Regions from separate parts of the Crassaminicella indica genome, predicted to be linked through region 4. Evidence: riboswitches for the same ligand, from Rfam matches in the RefSeq annotation. Region 4 holds a riboswitch; each other region holds the start of a gene.

Region 1 (5,338 bases), 1.3 Mb from region 4:
AGAACAGTTACTCCTGCATTGAGCATAGTATAAAACTGTCTACAAAATATAGCCATATCTTTTATTTTTACTTTTTTAAAAAAGCTGATGCTTATTGATTGCTTTTCTATTATTTCTTCGATATTTATAGGATGATTTTGATTTTGCCTAAGCATATGGATAACTTCATTTTTGCTTCTTGCAGTATATGTTCCTTCAAGTCTTTCTCCTGCTTTACTTATAGCTTTATATTTATAAGTGGGCATATATATCCCCCTTGTTTTTTAATATTAGCTTTATTTTTTACATATGCATAAATCGCTCTAAATTATCGCAATCTACTGCATAGGTCAAAGCTGTTTTTTTATTAATTAACCCTTTATTATATAAATCAAGGATAGCATGATCCATTGTCTGCATGCCGAATTTGCTACCTGTTTGTATATTAGTTTGAAGTTGATGAGTTTTCCCTTCCCGAATCAAGTTTCTTATAGCAGATGTTGCAACCATTATTTCTAATGCAGCTACTCTTCCTTGTCCATCAGTTCTCTCTAAAAGCTGTTGCGAGATGATACCTTCTACTACTGTAGATAATTGTACTCTGATTTGTTGCTGCTGGTGTGCAGGAAAGATATCTATAATACGATCAATAGTTTTTGCAGCTCCTATAGTATGTAGTGTAGAAAGTACTAAATGTCCTGTTTCTGCAGCTGTAATAGCTATACTAATAGTTTCTAGATCACGCATCTCTCCTACTAGTATTACATCTGGATCTTGTCTTAAAGCAGCTCTTAATGCTCTAGAAAAGCTATGCGAATCATTTCCAATTTCTCTTTGATTTACAATACTTTTATTGTGCTTATGAAGGTATTCAATTGGATCTTCAAGGGTCAAAATATGACAGCTTTTTTCTTGATTAATATAATCAATCATAGATGCTAATGTTGTAGATTTACCACTACCTGTTGGTCCTGTTACCAATATTAATCCTCTTTGCTTTAATGCTAATTCTTTTAGTATTTGTGGAAAGCCCAGTTCATCAATAGTAGGAATATTTAAAGCAACTGTCCTTAAAGCCATTCCATAACTTCCTCTTTGTTTATATATATTTACTCTGAATCTTCCTAATCCATGATAAGAAAAGGATAAGTCAATTTCACCCTTTTCTTTTAACTCTATAATTTGTTGATCAGTTAAAAGCTCTTGTACTAAAGCAATAGTATCATATGGTGCCAATGCTTTTTCATTTATTTTTTCTAATTTTCCATTGATTCTTAATACAGGAGGGACACCTACTGTTACATGTAAATCAGATGCTTTTTTTTCAATTGCTTTTTTTAATAAATCTAGTATATTCATATTCCACCACCTAATCTAGGTTATAGGATACCCTGTTTAATTCATCTACTGTTGTAATACCTTCTAATACTAATTTAAAACTATTTTCTTTAAGAGGAATCATACCTTGATTAATAGCACTTTGTCTTAAAATATCAATACTTTCACCCTTATCAATATGTAGTCTTAAATCTTTATTTACCAGCATAATTTCATGAATAGCTGTTCTTCCCTTATAACCTGAACCATTACAATAATTACATCCTTTTCCCTTATACAATAAGGTTTCATCAGAAATATTGAGTATTTTTTTTTCTATTTCATTTGGTACATAAGATTGTTTGCATTCAGGACAAATTTTTCTTACTAATCTTTGTGAGATTACTCCAATAACAGATGAAGATACCAAATATGGTGCAATTCCCATATCCATAAGGCGTGCTACTGTTGAAGGAGAATCATTAGTATGCATAGTACTTAAAACAAGATGTCCAGTTATGGCAGCTCTAACTGCTATTTGGGCAGTTTCACTATCTCTGATTTCTCCGATCATAATAATATCAGGATCTTGTCTTAATATAGACCTTAGTGCATTAGCAAAAGTTAAATTTGCTTTAGTGTTTACCTGTACTTGATTAATGCCATTCAAACTATATTCTACTGGATCTTCTACAGTAATAATATTTTTATTTATTTGATTCAATTCTCTAAGAATTGTATATAATGTTGTAGTCTTACCACTACCTGTTGGTCCTGTTACCAAAATAATCCCATTAGGACTTTTAATGATTTTATCAAAAATTTCTAAGTTTTTTTCAGAAAACCCCAATTGATTTTTTGACATTAAGAAACTGCTTCTATCTAATAAACGAATAACTATCTTTTCTCCATAAACTGTAGGCAATGTAGAAATACGCATATCAATTTCTTTTCCATCAACAGTTGTTTCAAATCTACCATCTTGAGGAATTCTTTTTTCAGCAATATTCATTTTTCCCATTATTTTAATTCTTGTAACAATTGCAGAATGAGTAGATTTTTCAGGAGATATAATTTCTTGCAGCTCTCCATCAATTCTAAATCGTACTCTAACATTACTTTCAAAAGGCTCGATATGAATATCGCTAGCTTTTGCTTTTACTGCTTGCCTAATAATAGAGTTGACCAGTCTAACAACAGGCGCATTATTAATTTCATTTAATATGGTTTCATCTAGATCTGATAAATCTTCAAAGCTATACTGATTTTTAAAATCTTCAACTGCTTTTTCAGCACTTTCTTTACCATAATAATAGTCAATTGCATTTAATATATCTTGTCTTGTAGCGATTATAGGTTCAACTTCTAATCCTGTAGCAATTCTTACATCATCCATCGCAAAAATATTTAAAGGATCAGCCATTGCTACAAATAATTTATTATTTTCTTTTTTTACAGGAATCAATAAATGTCTTTTTGCAAGACTTTCGTTAATCAATTTAGGAATTTCAGCATCAATATAATACTTTTCTAAATCCATATGAGGAATTCCTAATTGAAATTCTAATATTTCTATCATTTTTTTTTCTTGAATGAAACCTTCATCGATTAGAATTTCTCCTAATTTTTTTCCAGAAGCTCTTTGAATTTTTAATGCTTCATTAATTTGTTCCTTTGTGATAAATCCTGCATCAATGAGCAAATCTCCTAATCGTTTTTTGGGTTGCATTATCATCATCCATTCATAATATATATTTTTATAATATAATAAAAATCATAATTCAAAAAAACAAAAAGACTAACCCCCTATATATAAATAATATAGTGTTAGTCGGTTACGCCACTACATCAACATGGTATAGGCGTCCAAATATAACCATGTATCATTTGTACTAACATTACATATCACTATTTAAATTAATATAAATAGTTCAACATAGTTAATAGTTCTTAAATTTTTAAAATCCTCTATACAAAATACATTTCACCAATTATCATAATAAACATATACCTAAGACATTATATCATTAATTCCCTAATTTTCCAACAAGAAATTTATGTTATGGAATTTCCAAGGAAATAGTGATAAAAATATAAAAATTTACAATATTTTTTTGAAATATAGTATATTAAAAATGAAATGTTAGCAAAATGCTAACATCTATTTATCACTTTTATCTTTAATTTTTTTTGTATTATGATTAAAAGCTTTACTAAGTTTTTTTATAGCTCTTTTTTCTATTCGAGAAACATAGGATCGAGAAATTCCTAATAGCTTTGCTATTTCTCGTTGGGTTTTACTTCCATCATTGACTAACCCATATCTTAATTGAAGAACAATTCTTTCTCTGTTTTTTAACACACTTGCCATTTTTTGATATAATTTTTTTATTTGTATCTTTAATTCTACTTCATCTAAAACTTTATCTGTTTCAGTTCCTAAAATATCTAATAAAGATATTTCATTTCCTTCTTTATCTACACCAATAGGGTCTTGTAATGATACCTCATTTTTTGTTTTTTTATTGGAACGTATAGTCATTAATATTTCGTTTTCAATTTATACTAAAGTATGATTTATAACGTGTTTTGTTCTATTATATTTTTCTACTCGGAAGTAATTATTTTAAATTATACTTTCATATTTTAAATAAATCTTTTTTTATATCTAATTTTATCTCTTCCCAAAGACTATATTTTTCTTCTTTATTTATTGGAAGCTCTTCAATATAATTTTTTATGATTTTGACCTGCTCCTGTGCTACTTTTTCATAAAATCCCTTTTGTTTTTCTAATGTATCTGGAAAAAATATTCTAACTTTCATACTATCACCTCATATAAAATCTATGCCAACCTTAGTTTGTACTATACTACAGGTTTTATTTTTAATATTATAAAATACTTAATCAATACATCTTACATAGTCTTTTGAATTTTATTATTTTTAGCTGTATTTCCTTATATATCGGTAAATTTTTTTACTATTATGCTGATTATTGCTAATATCTATCGTATTTTCACTATTACCTCGGAAATAATCTCTTGAAATTTAATAATTATTTGCTTCTTTTTTTTATAACCTAAAATAATATTATAGTAAAGAACTTAATAGAAAGGTGATATTATGCATATAGCAATTTATTCTAGAAAATCTAAATTTACAGGAAAAGGTGAATCTACACAAAATCAAATTGAACTTTGCAAAGAATACGCACTTAAGCACTTTCATCCTATTGAAAAATTTATTATCTATGAAGATGAAGGTTTCTCTGGGGGAAATATAGATAGACCAGAATATCAAAGAATGCTAAAAGATGCTCAAAAAGGCAAATTTGATATTTTGATGTGCTATAGACTAGATAGAATATCTAGGAATATTTCTGACTTTTCAGATACCATGAAAATATTAAATCATAAGAATATAGCTTTTATATCTATTCGCGAGCAGTTTGATACTTCAACACCAATGGGTCGTGCAATGATGTATATAGCTTCTGTTTTTGCACAACTTGAAAGAGAAACAATTGCAGAACGCATAAGAGATAATATGCTTCAGCTTGCACGTACAGGTAGATGGCTTGGTGGTACAACTCCTATAGGTTTTATATCGAAATCAGTTGAAATTACTGATTTAAATAATAAACGAAGAAAAATTTTTCAACTTTTTCCTGTTCCTACTGAATTAGAAATAGTCAAAATAATATTTCATAAGTTTTTAGAATTCAAATCATTAAGTAAACTTGAAACATATTGCATTCAAAATAATATGAAAACCCGTAATAATATCGATTTTTCACGATTTGCTTTGCGAGGCATTCTATCTAATCCTGTTTATGCAATTGCTGATGAAAAACTATACAACTATTTTTTAGTAAATAATTTTGACATATATTCAGATAAAAAAGATTTCAACAATAGAAATGGAATTATGGCATATAATAAAACTATTCAAAAGAAAAATACATCAAATAAAATCAGAGATCACTCTGAATGGATTATTTCTGTAGGTAAGCATGAAGGAATCATTCCTAGTACTCAATG
Region 2 (5,338 bases), 170 kb from region 4:
AAAACTCTTTAGGAATATTTTTAAGTGATATATCTGGTCACGGTGTTCCTGCTGCTATGATTACAGCTATGGTAAAAGCGATTATGGAAACGAGTAATTATCTTTTTCAGCATCCAGCAGCTTTTATTAACTATCTCAATAGAAAACTAATTAATATATCTGAAAACCTATACTTAACTGCATTTTATGGGCTTTATAATAATAAAACAAAAAGATTTACTTATATGAGATGTGGTCATCCTTATCCTTTAATCATTAGAAACGGGGAATGTATAGAATTAAAGGAAGGAGGAAGTACTATTTTAGGTGTTTTTGAAAATATAAACTTCGAAAGTAAAACAATAGCTCTTCAAAAAGGAGATAAACTCATCTTTTATACAGATGGATTAACAGAAACTAAAGAATATCCTCATACTATATCTCAAAAAGATCTTCATAGCATTTTATTAAAGCATTCTCATAAAAAAATAGATTCCTTCATAAACCATGTCTATGAAGAAATAATCAATTTAAGAAAAAGTAAAACCTTTGAAGATGATGTATGTATTTTAGGAATGGAAATACATGATTAGATCTAAAAAATGTATAGCAATCGCTATACATTTTTTATTTATATTTTAAATTTATTTATAGTTTCTTGAAGCTTTCCTGATAAACTTGCAAGCTGTTCTGCTGATGAAGATAGCTCTTCAAGTGTTGCAGATTGCTCCTCTGTAGAAGCTGCTACTTCCTCTGCTCCAGCAGCATTTTCTTCTGTAATACTTGCAATATTTTCAATATTTTCTCCTACAACAGCTGCATGTTCATTTAAATTTTCACAGGCAAGCGTTACTCCTTTCATATTATCTGTAAGATCTGAAACAGATTTTAATATATCTTCAAAAACATTTACCGTTTCTTTTACAGCGTTTTCTTGCTCTGTTACTATCAATTTTGCTTGTTCCATTTCCTTAACAGCATTTTCTACACTTGTCTGAATCTCATTTATCAAATCACTAATATTTTTAGTTGCTCTTCCTGATTCTTCTGCAAGCTTTCTTACTTCCTCTGCAACAACAGCAAATCCCTTTCCTGCTTCTCCTGCTCTTGCTGCTTCAATAGCTGCATTTAATGCTAACAAATTGGTTTGTTCAGCAATGCTACTGATTAACTCAATAATCTGCCCAATTTGTTTTGATTTTTTATCAAGTAATAAAATCTCTTTTCCTACATTCATTGTCGCATCTTTATTCTCTACTGCCTTAATCTCTTGGTACTCTACAATCTGAATTCCTGCATCAACAGTTTCCTTTGTCATAACTGTAAGCTTTTCAGCATGCTCAGTATTATCAACAATTTTTCCAATACCTTTTATTAGTTCATTTACCATATTACTTCCTCTTTGGGTAGATTGTGCTTGTTCTGTAGCTCCCTCTGCTAGCTCTGATACCGTATTAGCTACTTGCTCAGAAACTGTGCTTGCTTCCTCTGTTGAAGCCATCATCTGCTGAGCTGTAGATGCTACCGTCATACCCATTTCATTCATTTCTGATAGAAGACTGCGCATATTTTCAATCATATTATTAAAATTATTAGCAAGTACACCTATTTCATCATCAGTCTGTACATCTACTTTTACCTGAAGATTTCCTTTAGCTACATCTTTTGTAAGTTCAGCTATTTTCAAAATAGGCTTAATAGATCTATTAATTAGAAAATAAATTAATAATCCCATTACAATAATCATAATCATTCCAATACCTGTAATAGTATTTCTAAATATAGCTACATTATCTGTTACTTCGCTTTCATATGTAGTCATTGCAACAGACCATCCTGTAGAGTGTAGCGGTGCATACGCTGCTATTTTTTTCCCACCTTCAAATTCATAATGTTCTACACCAGTTTCTCTTTTTACCATTTTTTTTGTCAGTGCAATTTGAGAATCACTACCTTTTTCTAAAGCATTATAATTAAGAATCATTTCTTTTTTAGGATGTGCCATAACTAAGCCTTCTTGATCAACCATATAAGCATAGCCTGTATCTCCTAATTTTTCAGCATTGACTATATCTGTGATAGTAGATAAATTTACAGTTCCTCCAATTAATCCAATAATATTTCCCATATCATCTTTTATAGGAGCTGCAATTACTATAACAGGCTGTCTTGTGGTTTTTGATACAATTGGCTCTGATATAGTAATTTGTCCTGCTATGACCTTAGAAAAATATTTTCTATCCTTTATATTACCTCCTTGCCCATTTGTACTTAAATAATTTCCATCTATATCAGACATAATAATTGCTTCAAATTCATTAAAAATATTTTTATTTTCAGAAATAAGCTTTTTTAATCCTTCATAATCTATTTTTTTTACTACCTCTACAGACCCTAACAATTCAATAATTTCTTTCCAGCCTTGAATTTTATCATCTGCCATAGTTACAATTTTATCTGCCTTACTCTGTGCTATTTCTTCTATATCATTCATAATAATATCTTTTGCTTGATAATATGCTGTTCCTGATAATATAAGAATAACCAAAATAGAAAATATGAATACAGGTATAGTAATTTTATATTTCAAACTTTTCACAAAAAAACCTCCTTATTCATTTTATATGTACCTTATAATTTATTTTCAACAATCCTTGTAATTTCATCTATTTTTTATAAACAATCTAATAGCTTTTTACACCTCCTCATTTTCTAAAATAAAAAGGTGTCTCTCGATCAGACACCTTTGCCCATTGATTTTCGGCAAACTGGCGATCATAGTAGTTCTCTACCTTAGACCCATGTCTTTGCGTCCTTATGTTTCCATAAGTTTGCTATTATCGTCCTCCTTTTCTATTCAATTTTAAAAATAATCAAAAATATTGTTTTCTATTTTGATTTATTTCGACATATATTGATTTTTTCCTCTATTTTTTTATACCATTCCCTTACATAGTTTATGTAAAGATAAATGAATAAATTCATATAAAAAAAGCAGCAATCGCTGCTTTTTTTTATTCTGCATCTACTCCATAACAAGCACAAAGGGCAACAAGTCCATCATTAAAGCCAGAACCAATAGCGTTAAATTTCCATTCTCCATTATGTCTATATAGCTCTCCAACAACTACAGCTGTTTCTAAGCTATAATCCTCCGAAAGGTCATATCTTAAAAATTCCCTATTCGTATTTTGATCTACCAATCTTACAAAAGCATTCTCAACCATTCCAAAGTTTTGGCCTCTTTCTTTTCCTTCATAAATCGTAATAGCAAATATAATTTTTTGTATTTCAGTAGGTACTGTGTTTAAGTCTACAAAGACGATTTCATCATCTCCACTTCCTTGCCCTGTTCGATTATCTCCACTTAATGTTATTCCAAGCCCTGCTGGTTGTTTATTTCCATAAAATACAAAATCCTTTTCATTTCTTACCTTTCCATCATTCTTTACTGCAAATGCAAATACATCTAAATCAAAATCTCTTCCATCAAATTTATTTACATCCCATCCAAGTCCTATATGAATCTTAGAAAGAACATTTGCATCTAATCCAATATCTGATGCAGCCTTTTTTAGCGATACCTTTTGACCCTTTTTTAGGGATACTGGTTTACTAGCTCCACTACCAAGACCTCCTAAGCTTCCTAATCCTGCTGTTTGTGGTTGATTGTTTCCGCTATTTCCTCCTAGTCCGCCAAGACCACTTAATCCCATATATATACCTCCCTATCTATTGTTAAAGAAATTTCCTAATGTATTTGTCACCTGCCCCATCATATCTTGGGCATTATTTACAGAGTTATCAAAAGCACTCGATTGAGTTCCTACTGTTTCACCTCTATCAATTCCTACATCTAATCCTGCTTTCCTTTCTGAAGGCTGAAGCACTACTGTATTTCCTCCTTGTTTAAATTCAAACATATAAGATTCACCTGATGTTTGCCCTATAAATGTTTTCCAGTTTACATCTGCTTTTAAACTTGGATCTGGACCTGTCCAACATATAATCGCATCTGGATCTACTCTGCAAGGTGTTTGTAGCACAATTGCATTTCCATCTGTAATAATAGCTACATATCCTGTTTCTCCTGAATTATTTTTAAAATTTGTGGTAAATAATCCCTTTTGAGATAATACTCCTGCTCCTATGAAACGAACACCATATGTTAAATTTCCCGTAAAAGCTAATATATTTTCAGATTCTACCCCTACTTGCTCTCCAGGTTCAAGTGGTACAATAGTCACATTTCTTCCTGCAAAAGCTAATATACACATGCCATTTCCTGTTACCTTCATAATTTCCATGTTCTCACCAGTTAATCTTCTAGAGATGTTATTAATAAGACCTCTAGCTATCCCACCACCTGCATTTGGATCTAATAATACTTTTTCATATTTAAATTGACCCTGATCTGCAACCATTGCTCCTTTTTTAGCAAAGAAAAAGCCACTTCCTTGTGCTACACATGAATATGCTGGTGTTTGCTTTGTTGCTCCTGTTAAATGTTCATAAGTTGATAATTGAAAACCCATTATATTCTCCCCTTATCTATTTATTTAAATAAATTATATCATTTTTAAAACATAGATTTTAGAGGGTATTTCAAAATACTTGATTAAACTTTTATCTTATAGGACAAATACCATTATCACAACCATCATTTCCTATGTCCAATGTTGCTTCTTCTTTTTCATATTTTCTAAGTAAAGAAGGAATAAAGGGCTTCATTTCATCTACTCTTTTGTTGTATTCTTCTTCAGTAATTGCTTCATAAGGAAGCAGCTTATAAAAATTATCATCTAGTGATAAGAATGATAATGCAACTATATCATCCCAATTATTCCATACCCACTCTTCTACTTCTTCCCATTCATGCTCTCTTACATGTATCGTAATAGAACAATTGTGATCAACATAATTTTTCATAAACATTTTATAATTTTCAAGCTGCTCTATTGCAGAAACATCATATTTTGTTTTCCCCTTTGGCGCTTTTACAGGAAACTCTACTACTTTTGTAACACAGCTGTCCCATTCTTGTCCAACCTCAGGAAATACCGGATACCCTAATTCCTCACAAACCTTTACTAATGGATCATCTGAACTTATACGAATTCTTCTTATATAAAAAGGTGAATGAGAATAGTGAACCCCACTAGATACAGTAGGCAACTGGCTTAATGTTCCCTCAGGTTTTACAGTAGTTACCAACAAAGGTTCTTTTCCTCCAATTTCAGCAGCATATTTTTTCACTTCTTCATGAGCTACTTTTCTTAGCTTCCTTAAAAGTTCTGCTTCTTCTTCCTTTGTAATACCTGTAGCATTGACCATATCCTGCCATCCTGTTAAAGAACAG
Region 3 (5,338 bases), 1.2 Mb from region 4:
GAAGTATTTTTTGCAGGAGAAAAGCATTTTATAAATTCGGAGAGAATACAAATAATAGATCTTTTGCTTTCTACATTCGAAAATGCTGTACAAAAGAGTAAGGAGCTTGAAGAGGCAAATAATGAATTAAAAAAAGCATTTGAAACTATTCGAAAGCTTGAAAAAAATTATAGAGGTATTCTTGAAAGCAATATAGATGCTTTGGTAGTTATTAATCGTCAAAAAGAGATACTGTATCTAAATCCTGCAGCAAAAAAAATATTTGGTGAAAAATATGAAGAGTTAACATTTGATATTTTAGATTTTAGTACTATTAAAAATGGTGTTAAAGAAATTACAATAAAAACTATGGATGGAAATCAAATTATTGGAGAGGTATGTATTTCAGAAACTGACTGGGAAGGGAAAGAAGCATATCTTTTATCTATTAGAGATATTACTGAAAAGGTACATCTTCGTGAAAAATTAAAAATTCAATCCCTTACAGATGAACTTACATCTCTTTATAATAGAAGAGGATTTTTTAGTATCATTAGACATAAATTTGAATTTGCAAGACGTAATAAGAAAGGAATGTTATTATTTTTTATTGATATTGATGGAATGAAGCATATTAACGACAATTTATCTCATAATCAAGGAGATTGTGCATTGATTGGGACTGCAAAGATTTTAAAAAATACTTTTCATGAAAATGATGTTCTTGCAAGAATCGGAGGAGATGAATTTGTAGCTTTATCTATAGATGTAAAAAAGCAGGATATTGAAAAGTTTATAAATAAGCTTTTAGATCAACAAAGAGCATTTAATGAAGAAAGCAACTATCCTTTTAATATATCTATTAGTATAGGTGCTGCATATTTTGATCCTGAAAATCCAGTAAGTATTGAAGAGTTAATGGCTAGAGCAGATAAATTGATGTATGAATACAAAAAAAGAAATCATCTTTGTTTATAAAAGGGTTGTGCTTAATATCTAAGCACAACCTTAGCTTTTAATTTCAAAATAGGTCTAACCAATACCACCATAGATAGCTCCTAAAATTACAATAAAAACTGCAACAAGAATATAAATATATTTTCCTAAAATTAAAAAGCTATTTTTTAGTGGAGTTTTTGCGCCTAGATTAATAGCTTCTAAGGCTTTAGTTTTACCACAAATCCAATAAAAAACAAAAGCAGAAATACTTGCACCAATAGGAGCTAAATATATGCTCATAAAATCAGCCCATGCTCCAAATAAATCTATGTTGATGCTTAAAAGGATTGAAATACATAAACAGATTAAACCTATTAAAATAGTTGCTTTTTTTCTACTAAGATGAAATTCTTCGATTAAAGCTTCAATAGGTGCTTCCATCATATTTATTGCAGAGGAGATAGCTGCAAATACAATACTTAAGAAAAATATAATAGAAAAAATATAGCCACCTGTCATTTGCGTAAATATTTTAGGTACAGTAATAAATAAAAGTGGTGGACCAGCAGCAGGATCAAGGCCAAAGGAAAATGCAGCTGGAATAATAATAAAGGCAGCCATGAGTGCAGCTAATGTATCAAAAATGACTATGCTTCGTGCTGATGAAGGAATATCTATATCTTCTTTTAAATAACTCCCGTATACTACCATTCCTGCACCGCTTAGAGATACAGAGAAGAAAGCCTGTCCTAATGCCATAACCCAAGTAATAGGCTTTAAGAGATATGAAAAATTTGGCATTAATAGATATTTTACACCTGCTATCGCATTTGGGAGAGTTAACGATTTTATCAATAAAACAACAAATAAAATAAATAACCCAGGCATAATTACTTTATTAATTTTTTCTACACCAGAACCAATTCCCATACAAAGTATAAAAACTGTAGCAATCATCCCTAAGATTGTCCAGGGAACTGTTGCTATGCTTCCGGCAAAGCTTCCAAAGTATGTAGGAATATCTATTGTTTGAAAGATATTTATAAGGGAAGCATAAAAATATCTGAAAATCCATCCAACTACTACAATATAGAAAATAAAGATTCCTGTCATTGCAGCAAGAGGAATACTTCCTAATAGGCTTCCAAATTTTAAATTTTTCTCTTTAAAAACAGTTTTTATGGCACTTAATGCACCTTTTTGATATTTTCTCCCAAAAGCAATTTCTGTAATAAGTCCGGTAGTGCCTAAAAAATATACAAATATAAAATAAGGAATTAAAAATGCAGCTCCTCCATATTCTCCTAATCTCCAAGAGAACATCCACACATTCCCAAGCCCTATGGCAGCCCCTGCACAAGAAAGTATAAATCCAAGCTTTGAAGAAAAATTTTCTCGTTTTTTCAATTCAATTCCTCCTTAAAATTCAAGAATATAAAAAATCCTCTATATGTATATACATATAGAGGACGAATCAACGTGGTGCCACCTCATATTTAGAAAATAAAAATTTTCTCTTTTTCAGATACAGGAAATAATCCGATATCCTATCTCTATAACGGGAGAAAACCGTGTTGCCTACTAAAGTTTCAGCTTCCGCTCATAAGCCCATTCCAAATCATTTTGAATATCAAGGTTCCACCAATCCCTGACTCTCTGTAATTCTCAATGAAATGTACTACTCTTAATCACAGCTTTAGCATATTTTATTGTTAAATGAAATTATAAAGAAAAATTATAAATTTGTCAAATAGTATTTTTGAAAAAATACAAAATTTAAAAGAGTTGTGTTTAAAAGCATGACTTTTTTATTATTATAATTAATAAGCAAATAATTTTACAAACATAAACAATGATGTTAATATATATCTATATATGTAGAATTATATAATATATAGAAAAATATATTAAAAAATTTTTATAAATATAACAGTAAAAATTAAATGATAGATATTGCGACAATAGCAAACTTATCGAAAGGTAAGGACGCAAAGTCATGTGTCTAAGGGATTGTAATCCTATGATTGACAGACTGCCGAACAATGCTAGTATATAGAGAATATTCTTTATTTAGCAATTTTGGGCATCTGTGGAAGCATAGATGTTTTTTTAATGTATATTTTTCAATAATTTATTGGGGGGTGATGAGCGATATTAAAGTTGAGAAAATTAACAAATATATTATTGTAAAAGATTTTTTTAATAGTAATATTTGAAAATTTTATTTTTTTTTACAAATGTATTAGAAGCAAAGTAAGGTGATGATGATTGTGGGAATAAAAAAAGATGAAATTATTTTATATGGCTTAGATGAACATAAAGATGTTATTGATAAAATTATTACAGAGATAGAGAATTTTGAAGAATCATTTGATATTCGATTAATGCTTATAGAAGCTTTAACAAATGCTTTTAAGCATGGAAATAAGTGTTGTGTAGAAAGACCTATTTATTTAAGATATGTACTTAATGAAAAAAATATAAAGTTTGAGATAGAGGATTCAGGGACTGGGTTTAAAAACATAAATATTCCAGATGCAATATATGATGAAAATTTATTAAATGATTCTGGAAGGGGATTGTTTCTTATAAAATGTATGGCAGATAAAATAGAGTTTAAAAATAATATTTTAATTATACAAAAGTATTTAACAGCTAAAAAGAATAAAGCTCAGAATTAAGATAAGGAGGAATATGATGAAAATAAGTTTGAAAACAAAATTAGTTGCTATGTTTTTTATATTTATAGCTGTACCGCTCATTATTTTAGGCACTACTTCGTATATGATGACTTCAAATTCAATACAGGATACAACTGAAGAAAAATTAAGTGAAATTACTATAAAAACAGCAGATGTTATTAATGAAACAATTAATTCGGTAAATAAGTATATTGAAATTTTAAGTCACAATGAAGATTTGGTTAAAGTTGCAGCAGGGGATAGTACAGAGAAAGGTAAAGTTTTTAAATATTTATCAGAATTACAAAAAGATAACAGTGATTATGTAGAAGCATTAATTATTACAGATGCCTTTGGTAAAGGTATTATTAGCAATAAAAGTGAAAATTTTAATATGGATTTAAGTGATTTTGATTATATTCAAAATGCTTTAAAAGGAACTGAAGCTGAAAGTGATGTCATATTGTCTAAAATCACGAATAAACCTGTAATAGCTGTTGCTTATCCTTTAAGGATAGATCAAAAGGTAGTGGGGACAGTTGTTGGAAGTATTAAATTTGAAAATATTTATAAGCATGCTTCTAAAATAAAGATAGGCAAAACTGGATATGCTTATATGATTAATAGAAATGGATTACTTGTATATCATCCAAAAGCTGAAAAAATATTAAAAGAAAATGTAGGGAATGCAAATAATAAAGAATTAAAAGCTTTAGTAGACAAAATGAAGAAGGGGGAAACGGGTGAAGGTTATTATACATATGAAGGAGTGAGAAAATTTGTAAAATTTATTCCTGTAAATAAATGGATTTTGGCAGTAACTGCTGATTATGATGAATATATGTCAGCAGCTAATAAAATTAGAAGGAATACAATAGTGATAACTGCCATAGCGTTACTTGTTTCAATGCTTGTAGCTTATATTTTAATAACAAGAAATATAATCAATCCAATTAAAGAGCTAGAAAAATTAATGACAAAAGCAGGAAATGGTGATTTAACAGTTAGATCTAAAATAACTACAAATGATGAAATACAAGTATTAGGTGAATATTTTAATAATATGATAAAACATCAATCTAATATAATAAATCATGTTAGAAAGGGTGCAGAAGAATTAGCAGCTTCTTCTGAGGAAATCTCTGCCTCTGCTGAAGAAATAAGTGCATCAGCTGAACAAATTACATCTAATATCCAAGTAGTTGCATCTAATGCAGAACGTCAAAATAATTCAATTGTTGAAATATCTGAGGTTTTAGTTCAGCTTTCTAGCTTGATACAAATAGCACAAAGCAGAGCATTTAAAGCAAAAAATAATTCTGAGCATACTATGGATGTTGCACAGCAAGGAAGAATAAAAGTTAAGGATACAGTTGAAGCTATTGAAAATATTAGTAATGTATCTAATGAAACAGCGAATATATTAAAGTCATTAAATGGACTTTCAAAAAAAGTTAGAGAAATTATTAGTACAATTAATAATATTGCAGATCAGACAAATTTATTAGCATTAAATGCAGCCATAGAGGCAGCAAGAGCTGGAGAGCATGGAAAGGGCTTTACTGTTGTAGCAGAAGAAGTTAGAAAGCTTTCAGAACAAACAAATATAGGAGCTAATGAAATCTCTTCATTGGTAAATGAAATGGTAGTTCAAATAGATAAGGCAGTAGAATCAATGCATAATAGTAAGAAGGTAGTAGAAAACGGGGTAATGGTAGTTAATGAAACGGACAAGTCTT
Region 4 (5,338 bases):
ATTCCATTCTATATTTTGATTTTTAATATAAATCATAGCACTGATTAGTGATATTGGAAATATAGCTGCTATTGCAGTGGCATGTGCTTTATGTGTTTCTACCTTCAAAATTCTCTCTAATGTAGGAACAATGATTGTTCCTCCACCTGAACCCAATAAGCCATTTATAAAACCTGTAGCTATTCCAATGAACATTATTTTTGTTTTTTTCAAAGTCTTCCTCCTATATTATAAACCTTGTAAATAAACCATCTATCCCTGTTTCTATAATCCCCACTATTCTTCTTATATATGTAATTTCAAATATATTTAAACAAAAATATATATAAATAGCATCAACATTAAAAAAATAAATAAAGGTAAGTGAATGACTTTGATAACTTTTATAAAAAAATCTTCACAAACATTGGAAAAGTGTATAAAAAATTATAAAATGATATAGAAAGTGTATTGTAGGAGGGAGAAAAAATGATTGAAGAAAAAAGCATCCAGGAATTTAAAAATGGAGATGAAATACAAGGCTTCTTTATTGTGAGAAAAGTAGAAATGAAATTATCTGCTAATAATAAAAATTTTTTAGATTTTACATTATCAGATAAGACAGGAGAGGTAAATGGTAAATTGTGGGATTGTCAAGAAGGGCAGAATAAAGAATTTCCTATAGGAAGCTTGATAAAAGTACGAGGAAATGTAACGGAATGGAAGGGAAAGCTACAATTAAAAATCAATCGGATTAGATTAGCAAATGATGATGATAAGCAAAATATTGAAGATTATGTGCAAGCTGCACCTATAAAGGCAGAAGAAATGTTTCATGAGATTTATGAATATGTGCAAAAGATAAAAAATAAGGATATAAAGGGAATTGTAGAAAAAGTTATATTAGAATCAAAAGAAAAGCTAATGTATTATCCAGCAGCTAAATCATTGCATCATGCTATCCGTTCAGGACTTATGTACCACATACTTAGAATGTTGAGAACTGGAGAAAAACTCATTGAAGTTTATAAAAATGTGAATAAAGACCTCCTTTTTGCAGGAATTCTTCTTCATGATATAGAAAAGCTAGAAGAACTAGATTCAGATGAATTAGGAATTGCAGAATATAGCAAAGAAGGACAACTTCTTGGGCATATTAGTATGGGAATGAATAAAATAAGCAGAGTTGGACAAGAATTAGGAGCTGATGAAGAAATTATTATGCTCCTTAAGCATATGGTACTTAGCCATCATTATGAGCCGGAATTTGGAAGTCCTAAAAAGCCTATGATTCCAGAAGGAGAACTCCTACATTATATTGATATGATTGATGCAAGGATGTATGATATGGAAGACCATTTAAAAAATATTCAACCGGGAGAATTTACAGATCCAATATGGTCTTTAGATAATCGAAGATTATATAAAACGTTGCTTTGTGATGAATAAATCAAACTTTATTGTTTGGTTTATTTTTTTGTGTAACGGAGTCATAAGCCATAGTAAAAAAACATATAGATTAAACAGGAAAACATTTTCAAAATAAATTTTCAAAAAAGAAGGAAAAATTCAAAAAATATAGAAAAACAAATAATAGTACAAAAGTCCTAGCTTTATAAAAATAAATAGGACAAAATAACGATATAATTGAATGATTTATGTTGTAAATAGCAAACTTATCGAAAGGTAAGGACGCAAAGCCATGGGTCTAAGGATTTTTCTATGATTGCCAGGTTGCCGAAGCATAGATTGATGTGTAATTTTATCATGATAAAGTACAAGGCGCCTATGGTTTATAGGGGCTATTTTTATGGGTTTATTGAAATCAAAAGGGGTGCTTATATTGATATCAAAATTAGTAAAGACAAAAATAGAAAGAGCTTGCTTTAATACTTTATTTTTCGCAGTTTTTTATTTAATAAGCATTTGTTTTTTTATAGGAAATGCGATGAAAAATTTCCCAGAAACTACATCATTGTTTTATATTGTTGTTATAGGAGTAGGGACTACATTTCTTTATAAAATTTTGCTTTTAAAAGTATATGTAGTTGTAACCTTACTGATTAATTGTATAGGTATTTTTGTTACATCTAGTACATGCATTGATAAATTGACATATTTATCATATTTAATATGCATACTAATATTTACATATTTAATATCATATTACAGAATTAATAAGGATATGAAGAAACGTATATTTGAGAAGACTGCATTCAATGAGATGATGGATGCAATTTTAATTTTAGAGGAGGATACATTAAAGGTAATAGAATGCAATCTTAAGGCAATACAGTTGTTTCATAAAGAAGATAGATTAATTGGAAGAGGGATTGATGAATTGATCCTTAGTAATATTCAAAAGAAAATACCGTACAATCATTTCAAACAATATTTTAAAAATAGAAATAAAGAGTTGGCAATAATGAATGAGAAGCTTAACAATATTTGGATTGATTTACATATAAAACGATTTCACGTATTAGAAAATGCATATATATTAGTTCGTATAATTGATGTAAGTGCTCATAAGAAATATGAAGAAAAAATGAAGTATTTAGCTTACCATGATCTTCTTACAGAGCTTCCAAATAGAAGATATGGAGAAGAGAGACTGAAATTGGCTATTCATAAAGCTCTAAAGAAAAAAAGTATGCTTGGTGTCTTGTTTATAGATTTAGATAAATTTAAAGTTGCAAATGATACGTTAGGTCATGCTGCTGGAGATGAACTTTTAAAGAAGGTTGCGATTAGACTGCAAAGAAGTGTTAGAAAAAATGATATAGTAGTTAGGCTTGGTGGAGATGAATTCATGATTATATTAGAAGATATTGAATTAACTGATGAGATTATTGCAATAGCCAATAGAATGGTTAATGTATTTACACAAGCTTTTACTATAAAAGGAGAAGAAATGTATGTTACATGCAGTATGGGTATTGCAATATTTCCTCAGCATGGTGTAGATATGGAAACCTTAATGGAGAATGCAGATATTGCTATGTATCAAGCAAAGATTTGTGGACGTAATAACTTTAAAGTTTTCAATAATTTACTAGATTATAAAGCTTTATCCTGTCAGAACAATAGTTATAGGGATCCAACTTCAAAATGAAATATAAAAGATAGTTCATTCCAGATAACTTTTGAAAAAACAAAACTTCATTCCATGAAAAAATACTAAACCTTCAAAACTCACTTCGTTCAAACAATGAAGGTTCTTAACGTATTTTTTATGAAATTTCAGTAAGTTTTTTTACAAAAGTTATCGAAGTCATTCACTTATCTTTATATATTTCTTTTTTTTATGTTGATGTTGTTTACCTATAAAAAGCAATTTGTATTTATAAATATAGTATGTTAAAATGAATTTGGTTGATATCAAAAGAGTCAAACCTTAATGTTTTAGAAAAAATACTATGCATCAAAAAATTTTGCACTGATCCTTTGGACAGGGACTGATAGTAAGCCTCAGTCTTAGGAATGGTATTTTGAACAGACGAGGAGGAATAACAAATGATGCTCAATATGTTTAAAGGAAAAATACACAGAGCTACAGTAACAGAAGCAAATTTGAATTATGTAGGAAGTATTACTATTGATAAGACTTTAATGGATGCAGCAGGGATTTTGCCGGGAGAGAGAGTTCAGATTGTTAACAATTGTAATGGTGCAAGGCTAGAAACCTATGTAATAGAAGGAGAACCTAACAGTGGAGTGATTTGCTTAAATGGTGCGGCGGCGAGACTTGTACAGCCAGGGGATACAGTTATTATTATTGCTTATTGCTGGATAGATGAGCAGGAGGCAAGAAGCTTTAAGCCGAGGGTAGTTTTTGTTGATGAGGATAATAAAATCATTGAGAAAACAGATACTGAAATTCATGGAGATATAAAATAATCTTAAAACCTGGTTTTCTTTTAAAAGGAAACTAGGTTTTTTATAATATTCATGCATTTTGACTAGCGGGAGGCATGTTAATGATAGCAATAAATAAAGCATTTAATATTCTAGTGCTTGTTGCTGTAGTATTTATCATGATGAGTGGTTTAACTATTGCACAAGAACTAGAAGAACAAGAAGCTTTTGCTAAATATTCCTTAGAGGGAACGACTTATTTAAAAAATAATATAAAAATGATCAAAAATGTTGATGATCTACTTGTTTTGGTAAATAAAAATAGAAATTTACCATCAAATTATGTACCAAAGGATTTGGTATTTTCAAAGGTGCCTTTTCCATTTAAAGGGAAGCACCCTAAAAAGAAAATGAGAAGGGAAGCAGCTTTAGCTTTAGAGGAATTATTTAAAGCTGCGAAAAAGGAAGGAATAGAGCTTTATGGATTATCTGGATATAGGTCTTACAGAAGGCAAAAGGCTATTTTTAACTATAAGGTTAGGACCATAGGAAAAAAAGCAGCTGCTAAAATTAGTGCTTATCCAGGGCAAAGCGAACACCAAACAGGTTTAGCTATGGATATTACAAGTAAAAGCGTAAGATTTCAATTAGTTGAAGCCTTTGAAAATACAAAAGAAGGTCAGTGGATTAAAGAAAACAGTTATAAATACGGTTTTATTGTAAGATATCCTAAAGGGAAAGAAGCTATTACAGGGTATAGTTATGAACCCTGGCATATAAGGTATGTAGGCAGAGAAGTAGCAGAATATATTTTTAAAAGGAATATTACTTTAGAAGAGTTTTTTAAAGAATTAAAAAAAGATAAAAGCTTGTTATTTGTTGAAAATAACCAAAAACAATTGATGAAGAAGCAAGAAGAATTGATGAGGAATATACAAAAGGTACAGTTGTTATTTTTAACCATACCTTTTTAAGGGTTTTTTAGTTATAAAATCAATATCTATAATTTGTTAATATGTGGTATAATTGACCTAAACTAATGGTTAACAGGAGATTTACCATGAATGAAAAGTATAAAATTTTATTAATTAGAATTATTTTTGTTTTATTGTTTTTCGTTACAATGTTATTTGGACACTTAAGTATGAATTTTGAATTTCATTCAATCCAAGAGCGAGCTTGTACAATATTAAGATGGTCAAGTATCGGAATGGGTGGATTTTTATTTTTTGTTAATCCTGACATTGTAATGAAATCTTTTAAACATAAAAGAAACGATAAAAAAGAAGAAAATATACATATAATATATTGTGAAATTTTTGGATTAATAATTTCAATAGTAGGGTTTGAATATGCTGCAGAAATACTTTTTTGTATGATTTTTAAATAATGCAAAAGATAGACACTTAGATATGTATTATCAATTAGTTCTCTTAGGCTTTTAGTTCCACTTAGTTGAAGATAAACCATCAATTACCTGTGCAATTTTATTAAAAATTGT

Evidence for each region. Region 4 has a riboswitch for cyclic di-GMP ahead of KVH43_RS05345 (GGDEF domain-containing protein). Riboswitches for the same ligand answer to the same signal wherever they lie in the genome.
Region 1: it holds a riboswitch for cyclic di-GMP, as region 4 does, so the genes downstream of both, KVH43_RS11620 (GspE/PulE family protein) here and KVH43_RS05345 (GGDEF domain-containing protein) in region 4, are expected to answer to the same signal.
Region 2: it holds a riboswitch for cyclic di-GMP, as region 4 does, so the genes downstream of both, KVH43_RS06140 (methyl-accepting chemotaxis protein) here and KVH43_RS05345 (GGDEF domain-containing protein) in region 4, are expected to answer to the same signal.
Region 3: it holds a riboswitch for cyclic di-GMP, as region 4 does, so the genes downstream of both, KVH43_RS12700 (ATP-binding protein) here and KVH43_RS05345 (GGDEF domain-containing protein) in region 4, are expected to answer to the same signal.

Annotation. Positions count from the first base shown of each region.
Region 1 covers NZ_CP078093.1:2,439,604-2,444,941, reverse strand. Annotated here, with positions in the region: gene KVH43_RS11630 (type II secretion system F family protein) at 1-245, opposite strand, end outside; gene KVH43_RS11625 (type IV pilus twitching motility protein PilT) at 283-1,338, opposite strand; gene KVH43_RS11620 (GspE/PulE family protein) at 1,349-3,031, opposite strand; cyclic di-GMP riboswitch class II at 3,117-3,199, opposite strand; gene KVH43_RS11615 (sigma-70 family RNA polymerase sigma factor) at 3,458-3,856, opposite strand; gene KVH43_RS11610 (hypothetical protein) at 3,936-4,121, opposite strand; gene KVH43_RS11605 (recombinase family protein) at 4,422-5,338, shown strand, end outside.
Region 2 covers NZ_CP078093.1:1,300,574-1,305,911, reverse strand. Annotated here, with positions in the region: gene KVH43_RS06145 (SpoIIE family protein phosphatase) at 1-572, shown strand, start outside; gene KVH43_RS06140 (methyl-accepting chemotaxis protein) at 611-2,578, opposite strand; cyclic di-GMP riboswitch class I at 2,739-2,825, opposite strand; gene KVH43_RS06135 (TerD family protein) at 2,994-3,695, opposite strand; gene KVH43_RS06130 (AIM24 family protein) at 3,708-4,514, opposite strand; gene nrdJ (ribonucleoside-triphosphate reductase, adenosylcobalamin-dependent) at 4,606-5,338, opposite strand, start outside.
Region 3 covers NZ_CP078093.1:2,659,445-2,664,782, reverse strand. Annotated here, with positions in the region: gene KVH43_RS12710 (diguanylate cyclase domain-containing protein) at 1-957, shown strand, start outside; gene KVH43_RS12705 (sodium-dependent transporter) at 1,012-2,325, opposite strand; T-box leader at 2,381-2,619, opposite strand; cyclic di-GMP riboswitch class I at 2,872-2,958, shown strand; gene KVH43_RS12700 (ATP-binding protein) at 3,189-3,599, shown strand; gene KVH43_RS12695 (methyl-accepting chemotaxis protein) at 3,616-5,338, shown strand, end outside.
Region 4 covers NZ_CP078093.1:1,130,230-1,135,567, forward strand. Annotated here, with positions in the region: gene KVH43_RS05335 (sulfite exporter TauE/SafE family protein) at 1-213, opposite strand, end outside; gene KVH43_RS05340 (3'-5' exoribonuclease YhaM family protein) at 469-1,428, shown strand; cyclic di-GMP riboswitch class I at 1,639-1,721, shown strand; gene KVH43_RS05345 (GGDEF domain-containing protein) at 1,790-3,094, shown strand; gene panD (aspartate 1-decarboxylase) at 3,496-3,879, shown strand; gene KVH43_RS05355 (M15 family metallopeptidase) at 3,960-4,811, shown strand; gene KVH43_RS05360 (hypothetical protein) at 4,898-5,227, shown strand.